Regions from separate parts of the Sulfitobacter sp. M85 genome, predicted to be linked through region 2. Evidence: riboswitches for the same ligand, from Rfam matches in the RefSeq annotation. Region 2 holds a riboswitch; the other holds the start of a gene.

Region 1 (7,388 bases), on a different contig from region 2:
AGGCTGGAGTACTACGCGGAGAATTACGGCGTCACGGCCCGGTTGACCGAAAAGGCCGATCTGGCCGCCGAGGGGCTGAACGCAGGCTTCGAGGGCGCGATCACGGTGCCGATTGGCTTTGGCCTCAACCCCCGCAAATATGTGACCGACCTCGCACAGGCCGCGGAAGAGGCGGGGGCCGCGATCTATCACAACAGCCCGGCCACCGGGGTGACGGGGCGCGAGGGCGCGTTCGAGGTCACGACGCCGCAGGGCTGCATTCGGGCCGAGCGGGTGATCATTGCCACCAACGGCTATTCCTCCGAAGACCTGCCGCGATGGCTGGCCGCGCGCTACATGCCGACGCAATCCAGCGTGATCGTGACCCGCCCGATGACCGAGGCAGAGCTTTCCGCCCAAGGTTGGACCAGCCAACAGGCCTGCTATGACAGCCGCCATCTGCTGCATTACTTCCGGCTGATGCCTGACAATCGTATGTTGTTCGGCGTGCGCGGCGGGCTGATGTCCAACCCCAATTCCGAGCGGCGGGCGCTGGCCCGGGCCCGGGCGGATTTCGAGGCGATGTTCCCCGCGTGGCGTCATGTCGAAACGCCGCATGGCTGGTCGGGCATGGTCTGTATCGCGCGCAATCGCATGCCATTCGTGGGGCAGGTGCCGGATCAGCCGGGGATCTTCGCAGGGCTGTGCTACCACGGCAATGGGGTGGCGATGGGCAGCTATTCCGGTGCGCTCTTGGCTGATCTGGTTCGCGGCATAACGCCCGAGCGGCCCTATCCCGCCCCCATGCGCGCCCCGCTTGCACGGTTCGAACTGGGCCGTTTTCGCCGGGCGGTCATGCCCTTTGCCTATGCAGGCTTCGCGCTGTCGGATCGCTGAGGCGGGCGGTCAGCCCTCTTCCCGCGCCGCGCGTGCCTTGGCCAGCGTGATCTGGCGCTGCCGTTCGCGGAACCGTTCCTTATCCTCTGCCGAGGTCTCATCCACACATTGATGACAGGACACCCCGGCCTCATAGGCGGGGTGCTGCGTATCCTCGGGCAGGATCGGGCGGCGGCAGCCGTGGCAAAGCATATGCGGCCCCTCGCGCAGCCCATGGCCGACGCTGACGCGGTTATCGAAGACGAAACAGTCGCCTTCCCATGTGCTTTCCTGCTCAGGCACCTCTTCAAGGTATTTTAGGATGCCGCCTTTGAGGTGGAAGACATCCTCGACCCCCTGACCGATCAGATAGTTGGTCGATTTCTCGCAACGGATGCCGCCGGTGCAGAACATCGCGATCTTCTTGTTGTGGAAGCGGTCTTTGTTCGCCTCCCACCACGCGGGGAATTCACCAAAGCTCTCGGTCTCGGGGTCGACCGCGCCTTCGAAGGTGCCAATAGCCACTTCGTAGCTGTTGCGCGTGTCGATCACCGCCACATCGGGGGAGCGGATTAATTCGTTCCAGTCTTTGGGGTCGACGTAATGGCCCACCTTGGCGCGGGGATCGACATCGGGCTGGCCCATCGTCACGATCTCGCGCTTGATGCGCACCTTCATCTTGCCGAAGGGCGGCTTGTCGCTGGGGGCCTCTTTCCACTCCAGATCCGCGCAGCCGGGCAGGGCGCGCAGATGGGCGATCACCGCGTCGATCCCGGCGCGCGGCCCGGCGATGGTGCCGTTCACCCCTTCGGGGGCCAGCAGCAGCGTGCCCATGACCGATTGCGCCTCGCAAAGCGCCAAAAGCGCGGGTTTGAGCGCGGCGGGATCGTCGAAGCGGGTGAAGTGATATAGGGCGGCGATGGTATACATGAGCGTCAAATAAGCGCTTCGGCGGCAAAGCTCAATCCGGCGCGTGCCATTGACCTACCCCATCCGCAGCCCTACCCCTTTTGGTAAGGAGAATGCCCATGACCCATGCCCTGATCGTGATCGACGTTCAAAATGATTTCTGCCCCGGCGGCGCGCTGGAAGTGCCGCAGGGCGATGAGATTCTGCGCGGCATCAACGCGCTGATGCCCGAGTTCGACGCCGTGGTGCTGACGCAGGACTGGCACCCGGCGGCGCATTCGTCTTTTGCCTCATCGCATAAGAACAACGGGCCTTACGAGGTCATCACCATGCCCTACGGCCCGCAGGTGCTTTGGCCCGATCACTGCATCCAGGGCAGCATTGGCGCGCAGTTCCACCCCGAGTTGCAAACCGACCGCGCCGATCTGATCATCCGCAAGGGCTACAACCCCGACATCGACAGCTATTCGGCGTTTTTCGAGAATGACCACCGTACGCCCACGGGGCTCGAAGGCTATTTGCGCACGCGCGGGATCGAGCGGCTGACCATGGTGGGGCTGGCGCTGGATTTCTGCGTAAACTTCTCGGCTGTGGACGCGGCAAAACTTGGGTTCAAGGTCGATGTGCGCGAAGACCTGTGCCGCGCGATTGATCTGGACGGATCGCTTGCCAAAGCCCGCGAAGGCATGCGCGCGGCGGGGGTGACGCTGGCCTGATCCGCCGCTTTCCCCTTGCCCATCTGTCCGCCCCCTTGGCATGAAGGGGCACGCAATAAGGAACCTCCCATGGTCGACATCGCCACCCGCGTCTATAACCACAAGTGGAAAATCGACCCCATCGTGCGGTCGCTTATCGACACGGATTTCTACAAGCTCTTGATGTGCCAGTCGGTTTTTCGCAACAAGCCGGACACGCAGGTCACCTTTAGCCTGATCAACCGCTCCACCCATATCCCGCTGGCCAAGCTGATCGACGAGGGGGAGTTGCGCGAGCAACTCGATCACATCCGCTCGCTCAGCCTCAGCCGGGGGGAGAGCACGTGGCTGCGCGGCAATACCTTCTACGGCAAACGCCAGATGTTCCGCCCCGATTTCATGGAGTGGTTCGAAGGCATGCGCCTGCCGCCCTATCATCTGGAGCGGAAGGGCGATCAATATGAGCTGACCTTCGAGGGCAAGTGGCATGAGGTCATGCTTTGGGAGATTCCCGCGCTGGCGGTGCTGATGGAGCTGCGCAGCCGCGCCGCGCTCGACCCGATGGGTAAGTTCGAGCTTCAGGTGCTTTACGCCCGTGCCATGACCCGCGTCTGGGAAAAGATCGAAGCGCTGCGCGAGGTCGACAACCTTTCAATCGCGGATTTTGGCACCCGGCGGCGGCATTCCTACCTCTGGCAGGATTGGTGCGTGCAGGCGATGCATGAGGGGCTGGGCGATGCCTTTACCGGCACCTCCAACTGTCGCATCGCCATGATGCGCGAGCTTGAGGCGATTGGCACCAATGCCCATGAATTGCCCATGGTCTATGCCGCTTTGGCCGAGGATGACGCCGCCCTTGCCCGCGCGCCCTATGATGTGCTGTCGGATTGGCATGACGAACACGAAGGCAACCTGCGGATTATTCTGCCCGATACCTACGGCACCAAGGGCTTTCTCGATCACGCGCCGGATTGGCTGGCGGGCTGGACCGGCATCCGCGTCGACAGCGGCGATCCGGCCACGGCGGCGCAGACGGCCATTGACTGGTGGCGCGCCCGTGGCGAGGACCCGACGACCAAGCGGGTGATCTTCAGCGATGGGCTGGATGTGGACAAGATCAAGGAGCTGCACGCCCAGTTTGCGGGCAAGGCCAAGGTCTCTTTCGGTTGGGGGACGTTGCTGACCAATGACTTCCGCGGGCTGGTGCCGAATGATGCGCTGGCGCCCTTTAGTTTGGTCTGCAAAGCGGTCAGCGCCAATGGGCGGCCCACGGTCAAACTCTCGGACAACCCGAACAAGGCGATGGGGCCGGCGGATGAAATCGCGCGTTACAAGCGTGTTTTCGGGGTCGGAGAGCAGGCCGCGCAGCAGGTGATCGTTTGACGGTCAGCCTTCGCCAAGGGCGGCCACGGGGAACTCCGCCGTGGCAATCAACCCTTCGGGCTGCCAATCGTAGTGCAGGGTGCCACCGACTGCGCGGGTCAAGGACTGGATGATCCGCGAGCCGCTGTTGCGCGGAGATTTGATGACCTCTGGCCCACCTGTTTCGCGCCAGACAAACCGCATGCGCGCAGGCTCCTGAAGGATGGTGATATCCAGCGATACCCGCCCGGTATCGGAACTGAGCGAGCCGTGTTTCACCGCATTCGTCGCCAGCTCGTGCAAGGCCAGCGTCAGGGGGGAAACGAGGCGGTGCGAGATCAGCGGATTCGCCCCGGTGAGGTTGATCTGATCCTCGGTGGCCGAGGTATAGGCCCGCATGATCGGCCCCATCAGCGTCTCGAAATCCACCTCATGCTGGTCGCTACGGCCAATCGTGTCGAAATGCGCCGCGCCCAAGGCGGCCAGCCGCTCGATCACCTTGTCGGCAAAGGCCGCCGGGGACGGCTCCTCACGAGCGGTCAGGCGGACCATGGCGGTCATGACGTTGACGATATTGCGTAGCCGGTGCAGCAATTCGTCATCGGCCAGTTGCCGGTGCTCCCGCTCCACCCGGCGGCGTTCGGAAACGTCGAGTTGCGAGCCGAAGAAATAGATCAGATTGCCGTCTTCGTCATTAATCGGCCCCAGTTGTAGGGCGTTCAGGAAGCGGCTGCCATCCTTGCGGTAGTTCACGATCTCAACCGTGTCGACCCGGCGCGCTAGTAGGATTTCGCGCACCGCATCGACGCTTTCGCGCGTGGTTTCCGGACCTTGCAGGAAACGGCAGTTCTGGCCCACGATCTCATCCAAGCCATAGCCGGTGAGATCGGTGAAAGCGTCATTCACATAGACGATGGGATTGTCCGGCAGGGTCGGGTCGGTGATGCACAGCGGCAGGCGGGCATAGCGCACGACCTTGCCTAGAACGTCTTCGGTCAGGGTCTGCCGAGCGGCGGAGACCGTGTTGTCGTTCATGAATTCCCGCCCCTTGATCGAAACTGGCCGTCAATGTGCCCTGCACGTGGCTTTTGGGTCAACCCGCATACTGGGGGTTGGGCCATATTTATCTACTAAATGCTGTATGCGCCATACGGTTCCGCGAGGTTCGATAAATGCGGCTTGTCAGGAAGGGCCTAAAATGCGTAATTGAGGGCGCTTGGTGTCCCGAAAAGCGCCTTTGAGTGTGGGACCGAAAAGGGAATTCAGTAAGGGGTCGCCCGACCCTGAAGCCGAAGCCGCCCCCGCGACTGTAAGCGGAAAGCCAATGCCCCTCGTGCCACTTGTCCTTTCGGACGGGGAAGGCGGGCAAAGGCCACGACCCGCGAGCCAGGAGACCTGCCAGGCAAATGAAACGCTAGATGCCGTCGGGTGTGACGGTAAGGAGATTGAAGATGACGACGATGATTAAGACCGCCGGTGCCACGCGCAGCAAACTCGTACCGGCGCTGTTTGCCGCCGTATTGGGTGTGGCTCTGATGGCGCTGACCGGCCATGTGCAGGCCGCAGCCCTGCATGATGCCGCCCATGACGTGCGCCACGCGACAGGCTTTCCCTGCCACTAAGCGCCGCGTTCGGTATCACTGGGGTCCGGGCTGCCATGCCGCAGTCCGGCAGTCTGTGATTCTGGCTTTCTTTCCATGCCCGCCTCTTGCCGTTTTGCCTGCCTCCGCCCTTGACCGTGTGGGCAGGGCTTTGGCGCATCTTGAGGCTGGCTGATGGCTCGGCCCGCGTTTCACGCGGCGCTGAGTATCATTTCGCATCCAAGGATCATTGCGATGTTTTCACGTTTTCTGACTTCCGCCCTGTTCGCCGGGGCCTCTGCCGGCTTGTTGACCGGTTTGCTGCAACTTTATTTCGTGCAGCCCGTGCTGCTTCATGCCGAGCTTTATGAGACCGGTGCGCTGGTGCATTTCGGGGCCGACCCCGTCAGCGCGCACCCCGATTTGCCCGGTTTCGATGCCGTCCGCGATGGGTTGAGCCTGATCTTCACCATGTTGACCTATACTGCCTATGCGCTGATCCTTCTGGCCGCGATGAGCCTTGGCGAAGAGCGCGGCGCGGTAATCGATGGCCGCTGGGGCATCCTTTGGGGTGTCGCCGGTTTCGTGGCCTTCCACCTCGCGCCGGGGTTCAGCCTTGCGCCCGAGGTGCCCGGTGTGGCCGCAGCGGACATCACCGCGCGGCAAATCTGGTGGTTTGCCACCGCAGCGGCAGCGCTGGTGGCGATGTGGCTACTCGCCTTCGGCAAAGGTTGGGGCGCATGGATCGGCGCGGCGGTACTGCTGATGGCCCCCCATGTCATCGGCGCACCCGAACCCGAAAGCTTCAGCGGTCCGGTACCGACAGAGATCGGCGCGCTCTTCGCCGCGCGTGCGCTTGGCATCGGCCTTGCAGCCTGGGTTCTGCTGGGCAGTTTCGCCGGGTTCTTTTGGCAACGTGAAGGCGCGCAGAGCGCCTGAGGGAGGTCGAGATGGACAGATCACTGGCGCTTTTCGCCATTGGATTGGTCTTTGGCGGTGGCATCGGTTTTGCCATCGCCGCGAGCAATGGTGTCACCTTCGACGGCCATGACCACGGCGACCCTGCCGCCCATGGCGGCGGCGGGCATGCGGCCATGGATCACGGCGGTGCGGATCACGCGCGGATGCACGGCCAGCCCATCGCGCTGGCCGCCGAAGAGGCCCCCAGCCTTGCGATCCGCGTGACGCCCGACCCGATGGCGGGCTACAACCTTTATGTGGAAACCGAAGGTTTCGCCTTTGCGCCGCAAAACGCCAGCGGCGACAACCAGCCGGGCGAGGGCCATGCCCATGTCTATGTCAACGGTGCCAAGATCGGGCGGCTTTACGGCCCATGGCTGCATCTGGCTGACCTGCCCAAGGGCGAGGTCACGGTGGAGGTCACGCTCAACGCCAATGACCACCGCCCCTTGGCGGTGAACGGTGCGCCGATTACGGCCCGCGAGGTGCTGACGGTTGAATAATCGCCCCGCCTCCCCTTTTCATAGCGCGCCGGAGCGCATACCCGGCACGCATAACCCGATGGGACAAGATCAATGAGCGCAACCCTACATGTCTGCATGACCTGCCGCGCCGGTGAGGTGCTGGAGGAAGACGCCCCGCGCCCCGGCGCGCAGCTTCATGCCGCCCTCGACGCCGCAGGCGCGCCCGAGGGCGTGACCATCGTGCCGGTGCAATGTCTTTCCGCCTGTTCGCAGGGGGCCGCCGTGGCACTGTCTGCGCCGGGCAAATGGTCCTATGTCTATGGCCGCTTGACCAAGGAAGACGCCGCCGACATCCTTGCCGGAGCCGCCGCCTATGCCGCCACCGAAGACGGGCTGGTGCCATGGCGCGAACGCCCGGTCATCTTTCGCAAGCAAAGCCTTGCGCGTATCCCCCCTTTGACCCTGCCGCAGGAGCCTACCGCATGAGCGATCTCGCCAAAATTCCCGTTACCGTCATCACCGGCTTTCTCGGCGCTGGTAAAACCACGCTCATCCGCCACCTG
Region 2 (7,388 bases):
CGCCCGCGCCAAAGGTGACAGCAAAGGCCAGCGGCAGCGCGATCAGAAGCGACACCGTGTAATCGGGAACGATGAGCTGCACCACATAGCCCGTATAGGCCCCCATCATGATAAACTCGCCATGGGCCATGTTGATGACCCCCATCTGCCCAAAGGTGATCGCGAGCCCAATCGCGGCGAGGAAATAGATCGAGGCCAGCGAAAGACCGTCGAGTGTCAAATCCAACGTCTGCGCCCAGCCAACCCGCGTTTCGACCGCGTCGAGCGTGGCGCGGGCCGCGCCGGTGATCGCGGCGTCCTCCTCTTCGTAGCGCTCATAAAAGACCGCGTTCTGCAAAGCGGTGTCGATATCATCCTGCGTTACCAGAGGCGGCACGCGGCCTGCCTCGGCAAGCGCGCGATAGGCATCCACACGCCGCGCCGGGTCATCCAATTGCGCCAGAGGGACGCCGCCCACCCGGCCATCGACGATATTGGCCTCCAGCGCCGCGCGTATCTCGCCTTGTGGCACGATTGCGGGGGCGAGGCCCGCCTCCACCAGCGTCTCATAACTTGCCGAGGGTGCTGCCGTGGGATCAAGAATGCGGGCGATGTTCCCCTCGGGCTGCTGTTCGGCCACGCCGGTCTTGGCCGAGAGGATCTGGCTCAGCACCGCCCGCGCTTCGAGGGAGGTGTCAGAGGAAAGGCTTTCAATCGCGCGGATGCGCTCATCAACCGCCTGCCCAAAGCGCGCGGTCAGGAAATTGGCCAATTGCTCCTTCCGGGCGCGCAGGGCGAGGTCATCCTCCCCGTCGAGGGAGGCCAGGAGCGGGCCAAGCTGGCTGGCATCGCTGCGGCGCGCGATGCTTTCAAGCGCGGCGCGGCGGCGCGCAGGGTCGGGATCGGACAGTTGAAACTGCACCAAGGCCGTGCCGATGACCCGCCGCACGCCGCCATTGGGGCGCAATTGGCTGAACCCATCCGAGGGCGCGGTGGCCTCCTCGCCCGTATCTATGTCGCGCAGCGCGAGTGTATCATCCGCCTCGGCCCCAAAGTAGAACAGGCCCGAGGTATCGTCTTGCCAGACGTTCCGCTCGGCCCATTGCTCCAGAAAGGCTGGCACCTGCGGCAGGCCCGAGGCCACCAGATCGTCCAATAGGACACCGACCGATTTACGCGAGGGTTTGACCACCTCTGCTTCGTGGGTCTGCAAAAGGGACTGGAGGTCCTGAGCGGATGCAAAACCGACAGAGGCCAGCAAGCACATCAGGCTGAGCAGCATTCGAACCATGAGGTATGGGGCTTTCGAAGAGGGAGTGGTCAAAGCGGATGCCGGGCACGGCTGAGGGCGCGCCCGGCTCTTGGGGTCAGTAGTTCGAAGTCAACTGAACGCAGGTCTCGGTCTCTTTGTTGTACATGCCGCATTCGAGGTCTTTCCAATCGGAGACCAGAACCGCCGATTCAGGCAGGAAATCCGTCCATGCATCGCCCGGCACTTCTTCGGTCTGGCTGATGATGTCGAATTGGCCGTCTTCGGTGATTTCACCGATCAACACAGGCTTGGCGAGGTGGTGATTGGGCAGCATGACAGCCGTTCCGCCGGTGAGGTTCGGGAACTCCTGCCCATACATCGCCGCACGCACCGCATCCACATCCGTGGTGCCTGCTTCAGTGACCGCGTTCACCCACATGTTGAAACCGATGTAATGCGCCTCCATCGGGTCATTGGTCACCCGGTCTTCGCCCATCGCCTCTTTCCAGGCGGCGACCCATTCGTCATTCTGCTCGGATTCAGCCGATTGGAAGTAGTTCCACGCCGCGAGATGGCCCACGAGGTCAGCGGTATCGAGGCCCGAAAGCTCTTCTTCCCCGACCGAGAAGGCGACGACCGGAATGTCATCGGCAGAGATGCCCGCCGCGGCCAGTTCTTTGTAAAAGCCGATATTCGCATCGCCATTGATGGTTGAGATCACGCCCACCTGCGAGCCATCCGCACCCAGTTCGACCACATCCGACACGATCGTGGACCAGTCGGAATGGCCGAAAGGCGTATAGTTGACGAAGATGTTCTCTTCGGGAATGCCCTTATCCAGCAGATATTGCTCAAGAATGTTGTTGGTGGTTCTGGGATAGACATAGTCAGTGCCCAGCAACGCGAATTTCTCGACGCCCAGTTCCTCAAGGAAATAATCGGTGGCCGGAATCGCCTGCTGGTTCGGGGCCGCACCGGTGTAGAACACATTGCGCGAGCTTTCCTCGCCCTCATACTGGACCGGGTAGAACATCAGGCCGTTCAGCTCTTCCAGAACGGGCAGCGCGGATTTGCGCGAGACCGAGGTCCAAGAGCCAAAGATGACATCCACCTCGGAGACGGTGAGAAGCTCACGCGCCTTTTCGGCGAACAGCGGCCAGTCCGAAGCCGGGTCAACGACGACCGCTTCGATCTCACATCCCAGCAAGCCGCCCGCGGCGTTCTGCTGCGCAATCAAAAGCTCCATCGTGTCTTTCAATGTCGTCTCGGAAATGGCCATCGTCCCCGAGAGGGAGTGCAGCACGCCAACCTTGATCGGATCGTCGCAGGCCGCAGCGGCGGCTGATCCTGCGAGCAGAAGGGCAGCGGTCGCCGTGACTGTGCGTTTGGTGGAAAATTTCATGACGGTATCCCCGTTTGGTGTGCGGAGGAGCAAAGACGCGATGATGCCTCTTCCACACAGCGTTTATTGTTATCGCGCGCGGATGCCCCCCTTGCCGGACAACTCCCTTGGCGCAGCCCCATAGCGAGGCCCCTGCAGCCTCAATTTCAGGGCGCGTTGCAACAAGCCCTAACCCGAGGTCGCTTTCTGCGGCGCAGCAACAACGCCCTTCGATTGGGCAATTTGAGGTGGACCTGCCAAAATTTGGGCGCTGAGCGCATGGATTTGGCAAGCTTGGGGCATCGGCCTACGGGTTGCACTATATATTGTAACGTTATAACGTTACGTAGATTGTCCATAGCAGAGCCCACAAACCATGCCCGCCACCGACAAACGCATCCCCGTCACCCTGCTGACCGGCTTCCTCGGCGCGGGGAAAACCACGCTGCTCAATCACATCGTCGCAAGCGAAGAGGCCCCCAAAATCGCAGTCGTCGTGAATGAATTCGGTGAGGCCGGGCTTGACCACGATCTGATCGAAACCGCCGACGAAGAGGTCATTCTCATGCAATCGGGCTGTCTGTGCTGCTCGATCAGGGGGGATCTGTCGCGAACGCTGCAAGACCTCAAGCGCCGTAAGCAAACGTGGCGTGTGCAATTCGACCGCGTTGTGATCGAGACGACGGGGCTGGCCGATCCCGGCCCCATTCTCCAGACCTTCTTGGCCGATCCCTATCTGGCCCGCAAATTCCACGTGGACGGGGTTGTGACGGTCGTCGATGCCGCGAATGGGCCGGACACGCTGGATCAGCAGTTCGAAGCCGTCTCGCAGGTGGCGATGGCCGATCTGCTGGTGCTCAGCAAATCCGACTTGGTGACCCAGCAAGCGCTTGCCGCCTTTGAAGGCAGGCTGCGCGACCTTAATCAAACGGCGCGCATCATCAAGGCCGAAAGCGGGCTTATCCCGGCTGCATCGCTCTGGGGGCTCAGCGGTATGCGGCGGGCGGTTGATGCGAGCAACGTTATGGAATGGCTCACGCCCGTCGAGAAGTCCGATCCGCTTGACAACCTCTCGGGCTTCGCCGCGCCCTCGGCATCCGCGCCTATGATGCAAACCCACCAACATGATGCGCGGATCGGGTCGGCCTCTATCGTGCTAGACGCACCGATCCCGGCCGAGGCTTTCGACCTTTGGCTCGACACGCTGGTCAGGCTGCGCGGGTCCGATCTTTTGCGGGTCAAAGGCATCGTGCATCTGGAAGACGTCCCCACCCCCTTTGTCTTTCACGGGGTGCAGCATCTTTTCGATCCGCCCGTCCCCCTGCGCGACTGGCCAAAGGACGACCAGCAGTCCCGCATCGTCGTCATCGCCCGCGACATGACCAACCCCGAACTGAACCGCAGCCTCGATATGCTGCGCGCCCGGCGCGATGGGCCTGAGCGACAGGCGGGATAGCAGCTTGACCCGGCATGGCTCTTGGGCCACAGATCATGGCGATGGTTTCCAGCCGCCGCAGCGGCGTCTGGGATGAAAAGGGAATACGGTAAGGCAAGCAGCGCGCGCCGAAACCGTAACTGCCCCCGCAACTGTGAGCGGTGAGCGACCCCGGCAAAACCACTGAGCTTTAGGCTTGGGAAGGTTCGGGCGAGCGTCGATCCGCGAGTCAGGAGACCTGCCATCACCGGCACCGAGAGGGTCGTAATTGCAACTCAACCCAGACGGGGTGTCTGGTTAGGAGAACATGATGGCGACAGGGAAACTCCCCTGCTGTAGAACATGGCTGCTCGATCCCCCGCGCGTTCGCGGAGGTCGACATGGATACGCATCAAAACCACAGGATTACGGTTTGCACGTCATGCAAACACAAAGGCACGGATTGCCGCCCGGGCTTTGACCTAATCCAGAGGCTGAGCGCCGCAATCGCGGCAGCCGGCGCGGCGATCCCTGAGGATTTCGAGGTCGCGGGCGTGGCCTGTATGGCGGGCTGCGAACGCCCCTGCACGGTGGCCTATCATGCCAGCGCAAAGGCGACCTACCTCTTTGGTGATATCGACCCTGACGAAGACATCGACGACCTTGTGGCCTTCGCCCAGCACTATGCCACACTGAATGACGGCTGGTGCTCTTCGCTGGACCGCCCCGGCAAACTGCGCAAATCCACCCTTGCGCGGGTGCCCGCGGCGATGATCGAGCTGAAACCCAGCCACCTGCGCGTCTCATGAGGGCCGCCGATCTTGCGGTAAAGGATGTAAGCTGGGCGCCGGGAAAATCGGGCCAGCCGGTTCTACACCCGACGTCCTTTAACGTCGCAGCGGGTGGCGTTCTGGGTGTGTTGGGGCCGAATGGCGCGGGCAAATCCACCCTCTTGCGCCTGCTCTACCGTTTTCAACCGCCCCAAACGGGGTCAATCCATGTGGGCGGGCATAATATCTGGTCCCTCTCCGCCCGTGCCGCCGCGCGGCGCATCGCCGCCGTCTTGCAAGAACAGACGTCGTCCTTTGGGCTGACGGTCTTGGAGATCGTCCGCCTTGGCCGCACGCCTCATCGCGCGGCGTTTTCGACATCAAGCCGGAAAGACGAGGAGATCATCGACCGCGTCTTGGACCGGCTCAGCCTGCGCCCCCTCGCCCACCGCGATGTCGGCACCCTTTCGGGCGGGGAAAGGCAGCGCGTCATGGTCGCCCGCGCTTTGGCACAGGAGCCGCAGGTCTTGGTTCTGGACGAGCCGACCAACCACCTCGATATACGCCACCAACTTGAAATCGTGTCACTGATCCGCGGATTGAACATGACCATCGTCGTCTCGCTTCATGATCTCAATATGGCCGATGGCATCTGTGACGAGGTGCTGGTGCTGAAAGAAGGCTATCCGCAGGGCTTCGGCCCGCCAAATACGGTTCTGACCGATGATCTCGTCTCAAAAACATTTCGCGTCGACGCGCAGCGCGAGCGGCTCACCCCCAGCGGCGCGGCGCATTTCTCTTTTGCCCTTCCAGATTGAAACGGAAAACTCTTATGAAACTTACTCTCACCACCCTCGCCGCCCTGATGATCGCCGGATCGGCTATTGCCCAGACCACCGTTCAAAGCTGCGACCGCGAAGTCACCTTCGATCACCCGCCCCAAGCCGCGGTCGCCAATGACGTGAACCTGCTTGAGATGATGCTGGTGCTCGGCCTCGCAGACCGCATGGTGGGCTATACCGGCATCTCGGGCTGGAACAAACTGGACCAAGAGATGACCGCAGGTGTCGCGGCGCTGCCGGAACTGTCGTCGAAATACCCCTCGCGGGAGGTGCTGATCGGGGCGGATGCCGATTTCTTCTTTGCCGGTTGGAACTACGGCATGAAGGTCGGCGGCGAGGTGACGCCGGAAACGCTCGCCCCCTTCGGCATTCAAGTCTATGAACTCACCGAAAGCTGCATCCATATCGGTCAAAAAGCCCCATCCTCGATGGAGGATATGTATAACGATCTGCGCAATCTCGGCACGATCTTCGACGTCTCGGATCGCGCGGAAAGCTTGATCGAAGGCTACCAAGCCGAACTCGACGCATTCCTAGCGGCGCTGCCCCCGATTGAGACCGCCCCCCGGGTCTTTGTCTATGACAGCGGCGAAGATGTGCCCTTCACCGCCGGGGCCTATGCCATGCCGAACGCCTTGATCGAGGCCGCAGGCGGCACGAACATCATGAACGACCTTGAGAAAAGCTGGGCCACCGTCGGTTGGGAGGCCGTGGTCGCGCGCGATCCAGAAGTCATCGTGATCGTCAATTACGGCGAAGTCACCGCCGATCAAAAGCGCGCCTTCATGATGGAGAACCCCGCCTTCGCCGACATCGATGCCGTGCGCAACGACCGTTTCGTCGTGCTGGAATATGTCGAGGCCACGCCCGGCCCGCGCAACATCGAAGCGGTCAAAACCCTCGCCACCGCGTTTCGGGGGCAGTGAGCATTCATGACGTTTAAACCGCGATCGATAGCGCCTCGGAAACCCACGCGGGGGGTGTGGATCACTTGCCTGTTCGGCATGGCGATCCTGCTGGCATCGCTGTCGATTGCGGTGAGCGTGGGGGCCGTCGTGGTCCCCGTCGAAACCGTCTGGGGCATCTTGGCCAACAAGGCCGCCCCCGGCGCCGTGGCCGTGGACTGGTCCGCCGGGCGGGAGGCAATCGTCTGGAGCATCCGCCTGCCGAGAGCCATCCTTGCCTGTTTGGTCGGGGCGGGATTGGCGATCGTCGGCGCGAGCCTTCAGGCCGTCACCCGCAATCCGCTAGCAGACCCGCATCTGCTGGGCATCTCGGCAGGCGGCGCATTTGGCGCCATTCTGGCCCTGCTGCACACGGGGCTGTTCCTCGGAGGGCTGACCGTCCCCCTGCTCGCCTTCCTCGGCTCGCTCGGGGCGATATTGATCGTTCTTGCCGTCACGCAATTCGCGGCCGCCACCAGCGCCGACCGGCTGGTCTTGGCTGGCGTCGCCGTGTCCTTCATCGTCATGTCCGCTGCCAATGTGCTGATTTTTCTCGGCGATCCACGGGCCACACATACGGTCGTGTTCTGGATGCTCGGCGGCCTCGGCTTGGCAGGATGGGACAAACTCATCTACCCCGCCGTGATCCTGCTGGGCTGCGGCGCCTACCTCTGGCTCAGGTCCGGCCACCTGAACGCCATGACCGTCGGCGATGAAACCGCCACCACCCTCGGCATCCCCGTGGCGCGTTTCCGGCTCACAATCTTCGTCATCGGCGCCCTGATCACGGGGGTCATGGTCGCTTT

What was found. Region 2 has a riboswitch for cobalamin ahead of HKX24_RS14660 (DUF1636 domain-containing protein). Riboswitches for the same ligand answer to the same signal wherever they lie in the genome.
Region 1: linked by a shared signal. The riboswitch ahead of HKX24_RS01190 (CbtB-domain containing protein) and the one ahead of HKX24_RS14660 (DUF1636 domain-containing protein) in region 2 are both predicted to bind cobalamin.

The regions. Positions count from the first base shown of each region.
Region 1 covers NZ_JABECQ010000001.1:217,441-224,828, reverse strand. Annotated here, with positions in the region: gene HKX24_RS01215 (FAD-binding oxidoreductase) at 1-876, shown strand, start outside; gene HKX24_RS01210 (rhodanese-related sulfurtransferase) at 886-1,785, opposite strand; gene pncA (bifunctional nicotinamidase/pyrazinamidase) at 1,884-2,480, shown strand; gene pncB (nicotinate phosphoribosyltransferase) at 2,550-3,842, shown strand; gene HKX24_RS01195 (PAS domain-containing protein) at 3,846-4,856, opposite strand; cobalamin riboswitch at 5,022-5,239, shown strand; gene HKX24_RS01190 (CbtB-domain containing protein) at 5,273-5,443, shown strand; gene HKX24_RS01185 (CbtA family protein) at 5,657-6,340, shown strand; gene HKX24_RS01180 (hypothetical protein) at 6,352-6,864, shown strand; gene HKX24_RS01175 (DUF1636 domain-containing protein) at 6,937-7,311, shown strand; gene cobW (cobalamin biosynthesis protein CobW) at 7,308-7,388, shown strand, end outside.
Region 2 covers NZ_JABECQ010000008.1:391-7,778, reverse strand. Annotated here, with positions in the region: gene urtB (urea ABC transporter permease subunit UrtB) at 1-1,270, opposite strand, end outside; gene urtA (urea ABC transporter substrate-binding protein) at 1,347-2,633, opposite strand; gene HKX24_RS14665 (GTP-binding protein) at 2,989-4,068, shown strand; cobalamin riboswitch at 4,094-4,308, shown strand; gene HKX24_RS14660 (DUF1636 domain-containing protein) at 4,428-4,835, shown strand; gene HKX24_RS14655 (ABC transporter ATP-binding protein) at 4,832-5,614, shown strand; gene HKX24_RS14650 (ABC transporter substrate-binding protein) at 5,629-6,564, shown strand; gene HKX24_RS14645 (iron ABC transporter permease) at 6,643-7,388, shown strand, end outside.